Linked DNA regions of Novipirellula caenicola. Each later gene encodes a partner of the first gene's protein in a complex. Links are inferred from orthologs where the notes say so. Each region holds a gene or a part of one and is shown on either strand. Other genes may lie near its edges.

Region 1 (8,314 bases):
ACAAACACCACCGCTGAATCCCCGACGTCAAACGAAAAGAAACTCAAGCGGTTGGATGCCGATTTCCAACTTGTCGATGGCGCCGCTTGGGATGGCCGAAATTTGCTTTATGCGCCCGATGTCAAAGCGAAACGCTTAGTCAAAATCAATTTGGCAACGTTGAAAGTGGTTTCCGAAAACGTCTTGAAAGAACCGCTTGGTATCTCCGGAACGTGTTATCAACTCGGCAAGTTGTACTTGAGCGACAACGCCAATAGTCGGATTGCAATCCTAGGCACGGGTGGCAAAACCGAAACACTGGCCCAATTCGAAAAGAACCAACGGCCCAATGACTTGGTGGTCGATTCACGTGGCAACGTCTATGCCACGTTCACCGGCGAAGGCATCGTTCGCCGCATCGATGCGGATGGCAAGGTGCTGATCGTTGCGACCAAGTTGGACACCCCCAATGGGATTATGTTGTCACCCGATGAATCGACGCTATACGTGTCCTCGCACAAGTCGGGGGCACTCTACCAAATTCAAATCGATGAAACCCAAAAGTTCATGGCTGCCAAACCGTTCGCTCAGCTAAAAGAGACGGACGAGGGATTCCGAGGCGACGGGATGTGCATCGACCGGGCGGGCAACGTGTATTGCACCGGTGCAAACGCCGTCAGCGTATTCGCGCCCAGCGGCAACTTGATTGAAACCATCCCAACCCCTGAGCGTCCGATCAACGCCATCATCGCGGGCAGCGACGGACGGACCCTTTTCATCAGTACGTTTGGCGGCATGTACTACAAAACAATCAACCAGTACGGTGTGCTGCCGCAGCCCGCACCGGAAACCAACACGCATGGTCAATCGGATCAGGACAGGGCAGGGGAATTGTCGATCGATCGCAATGTTGTTTATGCCAATATCGATGGCCGTAAACTGCTGATGGATGTCTTTCGTCCGTCGTCCGCCGAAGGCAAACGTCTGCCTGGGGTCGTACTGGTTCACGGTGGCGGATGGCTCAAAGGCGACAAGACCAAGTTTCAATCGCTGGCCAAACGGCTCGCCCAAAAGGGCTACGTCGTCGCGGCGATCGAGTATCGGCTTGGCTATGAAGCAAAATTTCCTGCCGCAATCCGTGACGCGAATGCCGCCACGGCATTCATCCGGCAACACGCGGCGGATTGGAACATCGATCCCAACCGCATCGCGGCAGTGGGTGGTTCCGCGGGCGGTCATCTCGCTGGGTTGATGGCGGCGGGCAACACGAATGCCAAATTGCATCACGACGGACTAAGCAGCAGTGATCAATCACGTCTGCAAGCGGTCGTCGTGATGGCGGGCCCGCTGCAAACCGCATCGGGCAGCGTGGCGGACCGTTCCCATGACGTCAAAGACAATGCGTTTGCGGTGCACTGGATCGGCGCGACGATCGACGACGCCCCGGAAATGTACAAGTTGGCCGATGCGTATGAAGCGATCGACAAGGACATGCCACCAACCTTGTTCATCACAGGCAGCCTCGACAACCCAGCTCGCAACGAACCCGCTCGTGAAAAATTGAAGAGTTTGGGTGTCCCTTTCGAGCTTCGCATCCATGACGGCGCGAAACATGGTCACTGGAACCAAAACGATTGGATGGATACGGTAGTAACCGATATTGATGGGTTTCTAAAAAAACACCTCAACTAAATCGTCCTTCAACCGTCCCGCTGGCTAGGAAACAATTCGTGCGTGTTGCTCATGTCATTACTCGAATGATCATTGGTGGTGCTCAAGAGAACACGCTGCTGAATTGTTTGGACCTGATGCACGATTTCGGTGACGACGTGCTGTTGATCACCGGAAAAGAAGTCGGACCCGAAGGAGACTTGCTAAGCCAGGGTAGGGCAGGGGAGTTGCCAATTTGCAAGCTCGACCATTTGCGTCGAGCGATCCATCCGGTTCACGATCTCAGGGGACGCGCCGAGCTTCGCGAGGCAATCCGAAAATTCAAGCCCGACGTTGTGCATACACATAGTGCTAAGGGAGGAATCTTGGGACGTGCGGTCGCTTGGGACGAGCAGGTTCCGGCGATCGTCCACAGTGTGCATGGAGCTCCGTTTCACGAATATCAGCCGATGTTGACGCGGACACTGTACCGCACGTGCGAGCGATGGGCGGCCAGACGATGTCACCATATGGTTTGTGTCGCTGACGCGATGACCGATTTGATGGTCGATGCCGACGTTGCCCCGCGTGAAAAATTCACGACGATCTATAGCGGAATGGATGTCGAGCCGTTTCGACGGGCTGATGAACATCGCCAACGTATTCGCAATCAATTCGGATTGACCGAGGATGCGATCGTGATCGGAAAAATTGCTCGGCTGTTTCATTTGAAAGGCCATGACGATCTGATCTCGGCAGCGGCCACGGTCGTCAAGCAAGTTCCGCAAGTCCGTTTTTTGCTGGTGGGCGATGGCATTCTGCGAGACAGTCTGACTCGCCGAATCGAGTCGCTGGGATTGAGCGAGCACTTCATTTTCTCGGGACTGGTTCCCCCGGACGAGGTCCCCTCGTTGATCGGAGCGATGGACGCGTTGGTCCACACCTCGTATCGCGAAGGGTTAGCCCGGGCACTGCCGCAAGCCTTGATCGCCGGCCGCCCCGTAATCAGCTACGACGTCGACGGGGCTCGCGAGGTCGCGATCTCGGGTGAGACAGGCTATTTGGTTCCTCCCGGTGACATTGATCAACTCGCTGAATCGATCCTCCGATTGAGCAGTGACCGTGAGTTGCGTCAGCAAATGGGGAGGGCAGGGCAGCGGCGATTTACGGAGCAGTTCCGCCATCAAACGATGACGCGGCGGATCCGTGAACTGTACGAACAACTGCTGTCGCGACCGCGAAAGTAACGAATTCCCGCGATTTCACCGCCATTTCGTGGCGTTTCCGAATTTCGAGACGTTTCCGAATTTCCAGGCGTTTCCGAATTTCGAGGCGTTTTCTGGGTCTGCTTCGCTGGCTCGGTAGCGATTCCGAGGGCGATGACATGATGCCATTGGTTTTGCTAGCGGCGCCGGGCCTCGTCCGGTTCCCGCGTGATAAAACGCTCGATTTTGACCGGGCGAGGCCCCGCGACGCTCCGCTACCCGAAAACCCCAATTTAGTGCCAAAATGGATGACATCTGGCAGTCACCCGCCGAAGTGTTGGCAGGTCGCCCCCGCCGCGATCCCGACCTATCGGGCCAGGGACCGATTGAACTATCATAGAGTCACTGTTCTATGCCAACCAAATTACGATTCGCCCCTGATTTGTGCTGATGACCAAGACCCGTGATTTTCTGGGCCCCTATCGATTGGCCCGTCTGATTCGCTCTGGAAGTACCTGTGATGTCTGGGAAGCCATCGACGAAAACTCCGAAGAGCGATACGCGTTGAAACTGCTCAAGCCATCGGCGCGAGAGGACAAGGCAGAGATCGCGTTATTGAAACACGAGTTCACCGTGGCGTCGGATTTGAACAGCCCTCGCATCATCAAAGTCATCGACTTTCGCATTGAATCCGGAGTCCCTTTTTTGGTGCTGCAGCTCTTCAGCGAATTGAATATGAAGCAAGCACTGCGGCAGGGCCCCGAGTCGCTGGCCTACATGCTGGACAAGATTGTCGGCCAAGCCGCCGAGGGCTTGTATTACATGCACACCAAGAATTGGATCCACTTGGATATCAAGCCGGACAATTACTTGGTCAGCCGCGATGGTGAAACGAAGTTGATCGACTTTACGATCGCCGAGAAAAAGAAGACCGGATTCAGTAAACTGTTCCACAGTTCGAAATACGCCAAGGGCACTCGAAGCTACATGTCACCCGAGCAGATCCGCTGCAAAGTGTGTGACGAGCGATCGGACATCTACAGCTTTGGCTGCGTGTTGTTTGAATTGGTCACGGGCAAACCGCCATACACAGGCGACACGCCAAACGATTTGCTGAACAAGCACTTGACGGCATCGATCCCGAGCCCGATTGCGTACAACAACAACGTGTCCAAGGAATTCGCCGATGTGATCAAGCAGATGATGGCGAAGAAGCCCGACAATCGGCCGCCATCGATGTGGGAATTCTTGAAGCAATTCCGTGCGATGGAATTGTGGAACAAGCGTCCTCGCAAACCCGACGTCAGCGTGTTCGACACTCAGACGGGAATCCGCGGTGCCGAAGACATGATCAAAAAACCATCCGGAAACGGCGAAGACGACGAGATCTAAACTTCGCCTTCTAAACACAATACGCGTGCGATGCTTCCGATTTTCGATTGTCTTCGAAGCCGCACCTTACTTATCACGAGAAAAGAATGAGCGCTGGACCTGGATTAGAATTTGAATACGAGATCGCGGATCTCGAAAGCAAGATTGCGTCGCTTGAACGTCAAACCAATCGCACCGACGAAATCGAAAAAGAGATTCGCGACTTGCGTCGCAAACTTGTTGATCTACTACGCGATGTCTACGGGTCGCTGGACTCGTGGCAAACCGTGCAAGTGGCTCGTCATAAAAACCGACCCTACACCCGTGACTATTTGAACCTTGCGTTTGATGAGTTTGTCGAACTGCATGGCGACAAACACTTTGGTGATGACCGCGCGATGTTGTCGGGTTTCGCCAAACTCGATCGTTTCAAAGTGTTGGTTCTCGGTCATCAAAAAGGCCGCACGTTCAAAGAACGCGCGGCGTGCCATTTCGGTTGTGCCCATCCCGAAGGCTATCGCAAAGCGATGGTCAAAATGCGATTGGCTGAAAAGTATCGCATGCCGCTGATCTGTTTCATCGACACGCCCGGTGCGTACCCGGGGATCGGTGCCGAAGAACGTGGTCAAGCGCAAGTGATCGCCGAAAGCATGTTCATGATGAGCCGCTTGAAGACGCCCGTGATCTGTGTCGTGATTGGCGAAGGCGGATCGGGCGGCGCCCTCGGTATCGGCGTGGGCGACCGGATCGCGATGCTGCAACATTCGTACTACAGCGTGATCAGCCCCGAAGGCTGTGCGGGCATCTTGTGGAAGAGTCACGAACATGCACCCAAAGCCGCCGCAGCGTTGCGGTTCACCAGCGACAATTTGAAGCGACTTGGCGTGGTCGATGATGTGCTCGAAGAACCACTCGGCGGCGCCCATCGTGACCATCACCAAATGGCGTCGCGATTGAAGAGTTATCTGTCGCGAACGCTGTCGGATCTAGAGTCCATGTCGACCGAAGAACTGGTCAACCAACGGTATGAAAAGTTCCGCCGGATCGGTGTCTTCTTGGAAGAAGCCGAATCCGCATAGGTGAACAAAAGAGAACCGAGTTTCGATTCTCGCCAAACTTCAAAATCGGGCCATTTTCTTTCGCTCGATGGGCGACGCATCAGCGGATGCGTCGCCATCTGCTAAGGCCAAATCAGGCCTCCGTCGGTTAGACATCGGGGACACCAAGTCGCGCGATCCAGAGAGCCTGCGAAGCATCGAGCGAGGCCTTTGCCGAGTGGATCCACGGGCAAATGTTCCGCGGCGAAAGCGGAGGGCAATGCGACCAGAAACGAGCAGGTAGAGCGTCGCAATCACGACCGCGGCGGAAGCCATCGCCGCCTTCGTTTTGATCATGGATCGGCAGCGCGAACGGTGGCGACGCGGAAGCGTTTGCGAGCGACGGATCGATGACGAATGATCACGTCGAGCCATCGTCGGGAAGGCGGATCAAGCGTCGAGTCCGCCAGAGCGAAAAGCGGGAGAGGCCCGAATTTACGGGCGAAATTGACCGCCCCGCAACGTCCGATAATGCCCCTTATGTTGTATTAAAGGTGCGTAAAACCCCGTATTTCAGGCATTTCGTGTGGGATAGGCTTCTAGCCTGTCATCAGCATCCCCTTCTTAATTCAGCATGGCTAGATCTCATCGAAACTCTTGACGAGTTTCGCTACGAGCGACTGGCCGTAGCGGAAGTCGTCAAGACTTTCGTCGTCCATGCGGGACACGCTTCCAGGCAGTCATCGGCATGCCTATATCCCATCGAAACTCTTGACGAGTTTCGCTACGAGTGACTGGCCGTAGCGGAAGTCGTCAAGACTTTCGTCGTCCATGCGGGACACGCTTCCAGGCAGTCATCGGCATGCCTAAATCCCATCGAAACTCTTGACGAGTTTCGCTACGAGCGACAGGCCGTAGCGGAAGTCGTCAAGACTTTCGTCGTCCATGCGGACACGCTTCCAGGCGGTCATCGGCATGCCTAAATCCCATCGAAACTCTTGACGAGTTTCGCTACGAGTCCGATGAACCTACCGCTGAAATCCTTCCCAGGGACGCTGGGCTTGCTGAGGCACCGATGGGCCTGAATTCCAACCCCGCGGATCGACTGGCAACGGCGATCGTCCGGTCGAGTTTCCCGATCCGTCATCCCACAGCGATTCGGGCAAAATGCCATTCGCCGCATCCCCTGCCACGCCTTCCAAAAAGCCTGCGGGCGTGTCCTGGGCGTCATCCGCATTGAAGCGTTTTTCGAAGCGGTCCAGGTACGGTTGGACGATCTGCTGAATCTCTGGCGGGATGACCGATTCGCTGCGTGCCAGCACGCTGGCGATGTAGTTGCCGCTCTTGCTGCCGACAATTTTCTCGCGAACATTTTCGCCAAAAAGCGTGACGGCAAACAGCGTGATCAAGATGCAGTACAACGCGCCCTTGGCCAGCCCAAACATCGCTCCGATTTGACGATCGAATTCGCGAAGTTTGAATCGATCGATCGTGCCGCTGACCATCCGAAATGCGACCCAAACGACCAGCGATGTGCCGACGTACAGGATCAACATTGCCAAGAATCGGTTCCATGGCGGTTCGGCGTGGATCGATTGGCTGAAGGGTTCGCGAAAATGGTAAGCCACCATGTAGCTGACCACGATCGATGCGATCGACGCGAGCTGCCAGGCGAACCCTTTGATCGCGCCAAAGATCAACGCGCCAACCAACACCACCAACATCACGATGTCGTAAATTTCCACCAGAACGCTTTCGTGCGAGTAAGGGGGCATGCGAGCAAGACACATGCGAGTCCAAAGCGGGAAGGGCGGTTGCGAATATTTTTTTAGCCGTCTCGCAAGCAGTGCCGCCAAGCCCGTTGCCAGAAAACTCGTTTGATAGCAACCGGCTCATCGCTTCCAGCATGCAGCCGCCCCGAGTTTCCGTGTTGGCGCGGATTGTAGCCAAGTGCGTTTGCCAAGCGAAGATCAATTGATTCGGGCTTGGCAGCCCCCTAGGAAAAATCCTATGTAGGAGGCCAAGGAAATCTGTACTCGTCGCGCGCGATCGTAAAGCAGCTCGGTTCACCGAATTGCTACCAATGGGTGTTGTTGCTTGCAAAGCGTGACAAGATTGATTTCGACAGCCCCTGAATTTTTTTCACCACTCCCCTGCCCTTCCTGTCGTGGCCGATTTCAAAACGCACATCACCGGCAGCACGATCGTGGGCATCGCCTACGGTTATTGGGGCGTGACGTCTCAATCGATGTCGCTGGAGAGCGGGATTTTGGCAGGCGGGTTGTGCTCGGTCAGCGGTATGCTGCCAGACTTGGATAGCGATTCGGGAATCCCGCTTCGCGAAACCAGCATGTTTGCAGCGGCCGTCGTGCCGATGTTGATGATCGAACGATTTCGCGACCTGGAACTATCACACGAGGCGATGGCGTTAGCGGCGATGTTGATCTACATCGCGATCCGATTCGTCGCAGTCGAATTCTTTAAACGCTACACCGTCCATCGCGGGATGTGGCACAGCATTCCGGCCGCAGCCACAGCGGGTTTGTTAGCGTACTTGGTGATGCCGTGTCCAAGTGAATCGATCCGCGTCTACAAAAGCGTCGCGGTGGTCGTCGGATTTCTCGTTCATTTAATTCTTGACGAGATTTGGAGCATTGATTTTGGGGGAGGGCGGTTCCGACTAAAAAAATCGTTTGGCACCGCGTTGAAGTTTTTTGGCCAAAGCCAGCTCGCCAATATCAGCGTGTACGCCAAATTGTTTTTGTTGATCTATCTCGCCTGGGGCGACCATGGCGTGGTCGACCGTATCCGGCAACGATCACGATTGGACAATAGCTATATCGCCAAGCCCGCACCGGAATTGATCCAGTGGGACAAATGGCTGCCTTGGAGATAACGAATCTCGCAACCACTCGATCTTACGAACTCGTTCGATCGAGGATCAGCGTGACGGGACCATCGTTGACCAAGCTGACCTGCATGTCGGCGGCAAAGATCCCCTCTTCGACTCGCAGTCCGGTTGCCCGTAGCGATTTGTTGTATGACTGGTAGATTTGATTTGCAATTTCCGGA
Region 2 (8,400 bases), on another replicon or contig:
GAAGCCCGGGAGCTGAATTTTTTGAAGTTGTGCTATTTGCTGTCGCGGAGCGACATATTTCGATAGCCTCGGACTTTAGTCCGATGACTTTCGCCAGTATCAATCGAGTCCCAACGGGACGTTTTGTGACTTAATCGTTCGCCACAGAACGTCGCTCCGCGACGGGGTGCCAATTTCAGAACCGCTAACCTTGGACCAAAGTCCAAGGCTATTCCACAAAGAGCCTCCGGCACAAAAATAGCAACCTAGAAACTGACGCGTCGGGTTGTGATTTGCCGGGAAAAACGGCAATCACGCAACTTCTAGATGGCTGATAGGACTTCGGCTACTTGACCGTGATCGTCGCTAACAAATCGCCCGCTTCGACTTGCGTGCCTGCAGGCGTTTGGATGCTGGCGATCGTTCCGCTGACCGGCGCGTTGATCGTGGTTTCCATCTTCATCGCTTCGAGCACCATCAATTTCTGGCCCTCTTTGACCTTGTCGCCTTCGGCTGCAGCGACGGTAATCACCATACCCGGCATGCTGGCGGCGACTTGGCCAGGATCGTTGGGGTCCGCCTTGACCGCCGCTTTGACTTTCGGTTCGAGCGATTTGTCGAGGATCGACACTTCGCGTGGTTGACCGTTCAGTTCAAAGAAAACAGTCCGCGTCCCATCAGGATGAGGCACTCCGACGGCGAGGAATTTGACGATCAAGCGTTTACCCGGTTCGATATCGACCGCGATTTCTTCGCCCGGTTCTTGTCCGTAGAAAAAGTTAGGCGTCGGAATGTGATCGACGTCGCCATACGTGTTGCGGTGTTTAGCAAAGTCCTCGAACACCTTTGGGTACAGCAGATGCGTGACGGCGGCGCGGTCGTTTTCAGGATCGCCGGTCAACTTGGCGGCCGCCGCCCGAGCGGCAGCGACGTCGGCGTCAGGCATCGAATCACCGGGACGATTGAGAACCGGTTTCTGGTCACCCAAGATGATCTTGATGACTTCGTCGGGGAATCCGCCTGGCGGTTGTCCCATCCGTCCGCCGATCAAATCAATCACGCTGGCAGGATAGGCAAGCGATTTGTCAGCCGTCAAAACGTCTTCGGCTGACATCTCGTTAGCAACCAAGAACAGCGCCATGTCGCCGACCGCTTTGCTGGTCGGGGTGACTTTGACGATGTCACCAAACAAGCGATTCACGCCGGCGTAGGCTTTACATACTTCGGCCCAGCGATCGGATAGCCCCAACGCACGAGCTTGTTGATACAAGTTGGTGTATTGTCCGCCCGGCATTTCGTGTTCGTAGAGGTCGCCGGTAGCGGGCAACACGCTGCTTTCAAAGGGCAAGTAAAATTCGCGTGCGGCTTGCCAATATGTTGCCAACTGCGTCAACGCCTCGGTCGATAGAGAAGACTCGCGATCGGTATCGCGAAGCGCTTCGACCAACGTGTTCAAGTTGACTTGGCTGGTTCCGCCGGAAAGCGGTGCGAGTGCGGCGTCGGCAATCTGCAAGCCTTCGCCAGCGGCAGCCAGGATGGTTGCCGCTTGGATGCCTGCGGTGTCGTGCGTGTGGAAATGGATCGGGATACCAATTTCTTCTCGCAACGCACGGATCAACTGGACCGCCGCCGCCGGTTTGCAAAGTCCGGCCATATCCTTGATCGCCAACAAATGGGCACCGCGTTTTTCCAGCTGTTTAGCCAGTTCGACGTAGTACTTGATGTCGTACTTGGTGCGACGTGGGTTTTGCAGGTCGCCGGTGTAACAGATCGATGCTTCGCAGATCCCGCCTTCGGCCAACACCGCGTCCATCGCCACGTTCATGTTTTCGAGCCAATTGAGTGCATCGAAAACACGGAAAACGTCCATCCCTGCTTGCACGGCTTCGCGTACAAACAAACGCACGACGTTGTCGGGATAGTTTGTGTAGCCCACCGCGTTGCTGGCTCGCAGCAACATTTGAGTCAGGATATTGGGGACCTGTTCACGCAAGTCGGCGAGGCGTTGCCACGGAGATTCTTTTAAGAATCGCATCGTAGTATCAAACGTGGCTCCGCCCCACATTTCCAGTGAAAACAATTGGGGCGTTAGCTGGGCGTACGCTGGTGCGATTTGCAACATGTCAAACGTTCGCACTCGCGTGGCCAACAACGATTGATGCGCGTCTCGCATCGTGGTGTCAGTAAACAGCAATCCTTTTTGATTCTGAACCCATTTGACAAGTCCCTCGGCACCTTCGCGGCGAAAGATGTCCTTGGTTCCTTCGGGTAACTGTTTGCCGGGCAGTTCCGCGAGTTTTTTCAGTTGCGGTACCGGAGCCGGTTCGCGGCGTGTTGCCACAGGGCGTCCGACGACAAGCGGGTTGCCGTTGACGATCGTTTCCCCCAGAAACGCCAACAACTTGCTCGCTCGGTCGCGGCGGCGTGGCAATTCAAACAGCGACGGCGTTTGGTCGATCAAACGGGTCGTGGCCTCGCCGGCCAAGAACGCCGGATAGTTGATCATCTTGATCAAAAACGGGATGTTCGTCTTCACGCCACGAATGCGGAATTCGTGCAAACAGCGGTTCATGCGTGATGCAGCCGAGGCCAGCGAGGGAGCCCGTGCGGTGACTTTCACCAACATCGAATCGTAAAACGGGTTGACCACCGCGCCGCTGAAAGCGCTGCCGGCGTCCAAGCGAATCCCCAGCCCGGCGGCGCTGCGGTAATGGCTGATCCGGCCGTAATCGGGACGGAATTGGTTGCTCGGGTCTTCGGTCGTCACGCGACACTGCATCGCAAACCCGCTGGTGTGAATCGCGTCTTGCGACGACAATCCCACCTCTTCGCTATCGAGCGGATAGCCCTGGGCGACCAAGATTTGGCTGCGAACGATGTCGATCCCTGTGACTTCTTCGGTCACCGTGTGTTCAACTTGGATGCGAGGATTGACCTCGATAAAGAAGAATTGCTTTGCGTCAACATCGTAAAGGAATTCGACGGTGCCGGCATTTTCATAGCCGCTGGAGTCCCCGCCGACGGCGCGGCCGATTTTGATTGCCGCTTCGCACATCGCTTGGCGGATGTCGCTACTCAAGTTCGGAGCCGGTGCGATTTCGACGACCTTTTGGTGTCGCCGCTGAACGCTGCAGTCACGTTCCCACAGGTGAACTAAGTTGTTGTGTCGGTCGCCGAGCAATTGGACTTCGATGTGACGCGCTCGCTGAACGAACCGCTCGACAAACACTTCATCGCTGCCGAACGCGGTTTTCGCTTCACGCTGAGCCGCTTCGAGTGCCGCCGGCAATTCGTCTGCCGAATTGACGACCCGCATTCCGCGTCCGCCGCCTCCTTTGGATGCTTTCAAGATCACGGGGTAGCCCATCGAGTCGGCGATTTCGAGTGCTTCATCGACGCTAGAGAGCGCTTCGTTCTTGCCTCCCAAGACCGGCACCTGGGCCGCCTCGGCGATCTTGCGTGCGGCGGTTTTGTCCCCGAGCTGCTCCAGCGAATTGACGCTGGGGCCGACAAACAAGATGCCGGCGTTTTCCAGTGCCCGGGCGAACTCGGGGTTTTCCGACAGGAATCCATAACCCGGGTGGACCGCATCGACGTCATGCTTCTTACACAAGTCGACGATCGCTTCGATGTTCAAGTACGAGCGGATCGGTTCGCCGGGTTCGCCGATCTGATACGCCTCATCCGCCTTGAAGCGGTGCAGTGCGTAACGATCTTCGTGGGAATAAATCGCTACCGTGCGAATTCCAAGTTCCGTTGCACTGCGGAAGACTCGGGTCGCGATTTCGCTGCGATTGGCGACAAGGAGTTTACGTACCGGTCGAATCGTCATGATCGTGTCGTCGAAAGAAGAGGAAGGGGGGGCGGGTTTCGACTCAATTATCCGCAGCAGCCAATTTTTCACCCGCTTTTCCAAGCGGTGCGTTTGGAGCGTCAAGTTGAGTAGACTGCAATTTAGCGAAACCGGGACTTGGGGTCATGAGGGGTGCGGGGGGCCATGTCCCGCATTTGACTACAAGCGACTAGAATTTGAGGGAGCACAAATTGGAAAAATCGGCTAAGGTGAAGGTTCGATTCCGACTTTGAAATTGTTGATCCCCAAGACAGTATGGTCCGAAATAGCATGGCAAGCGTTGATTCGACCCCTTCCAAGACCGATGAACCCAATTCGTCGGTGACCTCTGCCCCGTCGCAATCCGAAGGGATTTTGGCTGCGGATGCTTCAACCGGCCAAGAGAGCGTGGACAAGGCGGCACCGCCCAAAAAACGGGGCGTTCCCGAAGGATTGTGGGTGAAATGCCCCGGTTGCGGTGCGTCGGTCTACAAGAAAGAGGTGGCCCAGCGGCTAAACGTTTGTCCCAAGTGTGAATACCACTTCTACGTCTCCGCAACCGAACGTATCGCACAGGTGTTGGACGAAGGAACCTTCGAGCCGATGAACGAGCATTTGCGGTCTTCGGACCCGCTCGAGTTTTCGGATCGACGCAAGTATTCCGATCGGCTGGTTTCGGAACAGAAACGGACCGGGCTCAGCGATGCCGTGCTGACCGGTACCGGAATGGTTCGCGCTCGCCGGGTCGCATTTGCGGTCACCGACAGTGCGTTCATCATGGGAAGCATGGGGTCGGTGGTCGGTGAGCGGTTGACTCGTTTGATCGAATTTGCGACCGAACATGACCTGCCGCTGATCATCATTAGCGCCAGTGGTGGGGGGGCCCGAATGCACGAAGGGATCCTTTCGCTGATGCAGATGGCCAAAGTGTCCGCCGCGTTGGCACGCTATGACGAAGCGGGCGGGTTGTTTGTCAGTGTTCTCACGAACCCCACTATGGGCGGGGTTGCCGCCAGTTTTGCCTCGTTAGGAGATTTGGTCTTTGCCGAGCCCAAAGCGTTGATCGGATTTGCCGGGCCGCGAACAATTAAGGCGACCATCGGGATCGAATTGCCCGAAGGGTTCCAGACCAGCGAATTTCTGTTGGAGCACGGTTACATCGATCGAATCGTGCCACGAAAATCGCTAAAAACGGAGATTGCTCGCGCAATTGACTATTGTGGAAAGTAGGTTTTCAGAAGAAACGTAGTCCATTGAAGACGGCGATTTCGAAACCGACGGCGCTATTTCCCTTTTCTCCTGTTTCCAAATGCTCACGTGACCTATGGGGCTATTTGATTCGCTCAAGGCTAAATTCAATTCCGGTTCCAATGGCGGAGCAAAGGCCAATCTAAAAGCCAACGCGCGAATAAACGTCGAGCTACGTTTTGACCGGATGCGAACCAGTGCCACCGGCACGATGAGTAATTTCTTCGTCGCCAACGATCGTGAGCACAAACGCACCGTTGGCGTCAAATTGCTTGACATTGAGAAAATGGAGCAGTTTGAAGCCCGTTTCAAAGGGCTGAAAAAGCCAAGTGAAGGAGAGATCGCGTTGGGAATGAAACACCCCAACGTGGTTGAAACCTACGAAGCCGGGGTGACCAGCAAGGGGCAACCCATTTTGGTAATGGAGTATGTCGAAGGCCCCAGTTTGCAGCATGTGATCGTCAATCGCCAAGAAGCGAACTTGAAGGGCAATCGGATGGGATTGATTCGCCAGATGGCCGAAGCGATTCGCTACGTCCATTCACGCGGCTTCATCCATCGCGACATTTGCCCTCGCAATTTCATTTGTTTTCCCGATTTCAGCGGCCTCAAGCTCATCGATTTTGGCTTGACCGTGCCTGCAACGCGTCACTTCATGGCGCCGGGGAATCGCACGGGGACACCGCTCTACATGTCGCCTGAAATCGTCCGTCGTCGAGCGACCGATTTTCGTGTCGACATTTTTTCGTTCGGAATCACCTGTTACTGCCTGTGCTGTTTCGAGCATCCATGGCAGGGAGATGTAGTGAACGGAAAGGCAGCTCTGCACCACGATACCTCGCCGCCGAAGGATCTGTTGGAGCGGTGCCCTGAGATCGAGCCACGGTTATCGCGGGCGATCATGGGCGCGTTGCAGCCGAACGTCGAGAAGCGAACGGCAAGCATGGATCAGTTCCTACAAGCGATTAAATCGCTCGAAGGACTCGACTACTAGGCCGGTTGGGGGAGGGAATTGATACCGTAAAAAACGGTACAAACCGCCCCGACTGTTAATCCAGGTTCGGTTTACCTGTTTTAACAACGTTTTCGTTGACACTCTATTTATTGGCTAACTATACTTCACTGGTCGAGTCAAGCGTGCCTTTCGCGACTCGTCCATCAGAGCGTGCCAGCGTTGATGAATTGACATTGGATCAATTCACCCGCCTATCGTGTCGCTGGATCTCTTTTTCGTCGGGGATCTCTTGTCGGTCGGAACGTATACGGAATTTTCGCAATGACCCTACTTGGGAAGTCGTTCTCAGTCATCATTCTCATCCTCAGCTTGACCTTCATGGTTTTGGCTTTGGCGGTTAACGCATCGCACCGCAATTGGCGGGACGTGGTGACAGGCCCGGGTGGACTGAAAGAACAAATTCAAGATTATGAATCAACCAACGAGCAGCTTCGTGATACGCAGCAACGCGTCGAAGCTGCCTTGGCTCGTGAACAAGCCGCGCGGCGAACCGCATTGGCAGCGTTGACGACTCAGTTGGACCAATTGAAAGACCAACTGCAAAAACGGGAAGAGAGCTATCAGCAAAAAGAAGCTCAAAACACCGTCTTTGCTCAAACCGATCGCAGCCGTGCTTTGCAGCTCGAAGAGTTGACGGCCGAAGCAAATCGATTGCGGCAACAGATTCGCAAGGAACAAGAAGACCGCGACACGCTGTTTACGCAAACGTTGAAATTGACCGACCAAATGAACCGGTTGCGTGGGATTGTTCAGATCCAAAGCGAGCGGAACGATCAATTGATGGCCCAAGTAACCCGTTACAAAGAGGTCGTCGATGCCAAGGGGATCGATATCAACGAACCCCTCGATGGATCGCCTCCGGATCGCAACGGCACCGTTTTGGTGATCAACCGTCCTAAGAAACTGGTCGAAGTTTCGATTGGATACGATGATGGGCTGCGATCAGGTCATCATCTCGAAATCAGTCGACAGGGCCGCTACCTTGGCAAGGTCCGTGTGTTGAAAATTGAACCTGACCGAGCGGTCGCGGAAATCCTGCCCGACTTCAGCCAAGGCACTATCCAGGAGGGCGACCGTGTCGACACTACCCTCGACTGAGAAACCACGTAAACAGCCACCCAGTGTTTACACCGTCATTTTGATTCTCGCGATGTTGTTCATGCTCGTTGCGGTCATCGCAATGTACGTCGAACTGGGCCGCTGGGCACCCGATTATTATCGCACCAACAGCGCTCAACCTGGCGCGATGGTAGTGCCGGTTGATCGCACAACCGCACTGGCTTAAAGCATCGATCGGCGAGTTGGTTTGAAAAAGCCATTGGCGTTTGCGTCCCCGCAACTCTGCCCGGTGCTGCAATCGCGACCAACATCTTCACGAGACTTACAGCCTCCGTCCCCCCTGTTCTCGCACGCTATCCATGACGATGGCTGGGAAGAATGGGTGGGACTGCGACAGCGGCGATGATTCTGCGCCGTGGAGACTTGTGGCGCGATGATTTTGTTGCAAACATAGTTGCTTAGCCATTGCATTTTGCGTGGCTTCACGCTTACGTCCCCAGCTCGATTGGAACGTTCGCGTGAATGGACTGAAACCTTGATTGTTTGCCATACAATATCTCTCTCATGAAAGTCTCTGCTCCGAAAGTCGAGCGTATCTCGACGGTTGATTCTCACACTTGCGGTGAACCCACACGGACGATCGTTTCGGGTGGTCCCGATCTTGGCAAAGGGACGTTGATTCAGCGTCAGCAGCGTTTTGCCAAAGAATTCGATCACTATCGCACGGCGGTAATCAATGAACCACGAGGAAGTGATGTGTTGGTGGGCGCCCTGCTGTGTAAGCCCACCAATCCCGAGTTCGCCGGCGCAGTGATCTTTTTTAATAACACCGGGTACCTAGGGATGTGTGGTCACGGTGCGATCGGCGTCGCGGCAACGCTTGCCTATCTCGGCCGCATCGGGCCCGGGTATCATCAGCTCGAAACATCGGTGGGCGTGATCGGTTTCGAATTGGATGAAGACATGCACCGCGTCACGGTCGAAAATGTTCCGAGCTATCGCTATCGCAAAGCGGTGGCCGTCGAGGTGCCAGGGTTTGGCCAAGTCGTTGGAGATATCGCCTGGGGCGGCAATTGGTTCTTTTTGGTTCGCAGCGAGTCGGCTCAGATTCGTCCGCAACATCTCGATGAACTGTTGGCATTTACCAAAGCGATCCGCAAAGCTTTGGATGACCAAGGCATCACCGGCCATGGCGGCAAGGTGATTGACCATATCGAGTTGTATTGGGATTCAGAGACCAACGACGGTCGCAACTTTGTGCTTTGTC

The links.
Region 2: the proteins of ABEA92_RS08760 (region 1) and accD are in contact, whole or in part, in a solved structure (PDB 8UXZ), measured with the Escherichia coli proteins. The link is inferred for Novipirellula caenicola from one-to-one orthologs.

What each region holds. Positions count from the first base shown.
Region 1 is NZ_BAABRO010000003.1:367,014-375,327, reverse strand. The notes cover bases 3,411-6,298. They hold ABEA92_RS08760 (acetyl-CoA carboxylase carboxyltransferase subunit alpha), read left to right. Parts: upstream 3,411-4,312; coding sequence 4,313-5,284; downstream 5,285-6,298. Other genes in these bases: ABEA92_RS08755 (CvpA family protein), read right to left, coding at 6,271-6,298; ABEA92_RS08765 (serine/threonine-protein kinase), read left to right, coding at 3,411-4,226. Outside these bases: ABEA92_RS08775 (alpha/beta fold hydrolase), read left to right, coding at 1-1,671; ABEA92_RS08770 (glycosyltransferase family 4 protein), read left to right, coding at 1,710-2,876; more of ABEA92_RS08765, read left to right, coding at 3,285-3,410; more of ABEA92_RS08755, read right to left, coding at 6,299-6,987; ABEA92_RS08750 (metal-dependent hydrolase), read left to right, coding at 7,410-8,138; dtd (D-aminoacyl-tRNA deacylase), read right to left, coding at 8,161-8,314. UniProt on the Escherichia coli protein: Component of the acetyl coenzyme A carboxylase (ACC) complex. First, biotin carboxylase catalyzes the carboxylation of biotin on its carrier protein (BCCP) and then the CO(2) group is transferred by the carboxyltransferase to acetyl-CoA to form malonyl-CoA.
Region 2 is NZ_BAABRO010000016.1:81,066-89,465, forward strand. The notes cover bases 3,098-6,071. They hold accD (acetyl-CoA carboxylase, carboxyltransferase subunit beta), read left to right. Parts: upstream 3,098-4,102; coding sequence 4,103-5,041; downstream 5,042-6,071. Other genes in these bases: ABEA92_RS24245 (pyruvate carboxylase), read right to left, coding at 3,098-3,811; ABEA92_RS24255 (serine/threonine protein kinase), read left to right, coding at 5,136-6,053. Also shown: ABEA92_RS24240 (hypothetical protein), read left to right, coding at 1-16; more of ABEA92_RS24245, read right to left, coding at 326-3,097; ABEA92_RS24260 (hypothetical protein), read left to right, coding at 6,336-7,172; ABEA92_RS24265 (hypothetical protein), read left to right, coding at 7,150-7,359; ABEA92_RS24270 (proline racemase family protein), read left to right, coding at 7,698-8,400.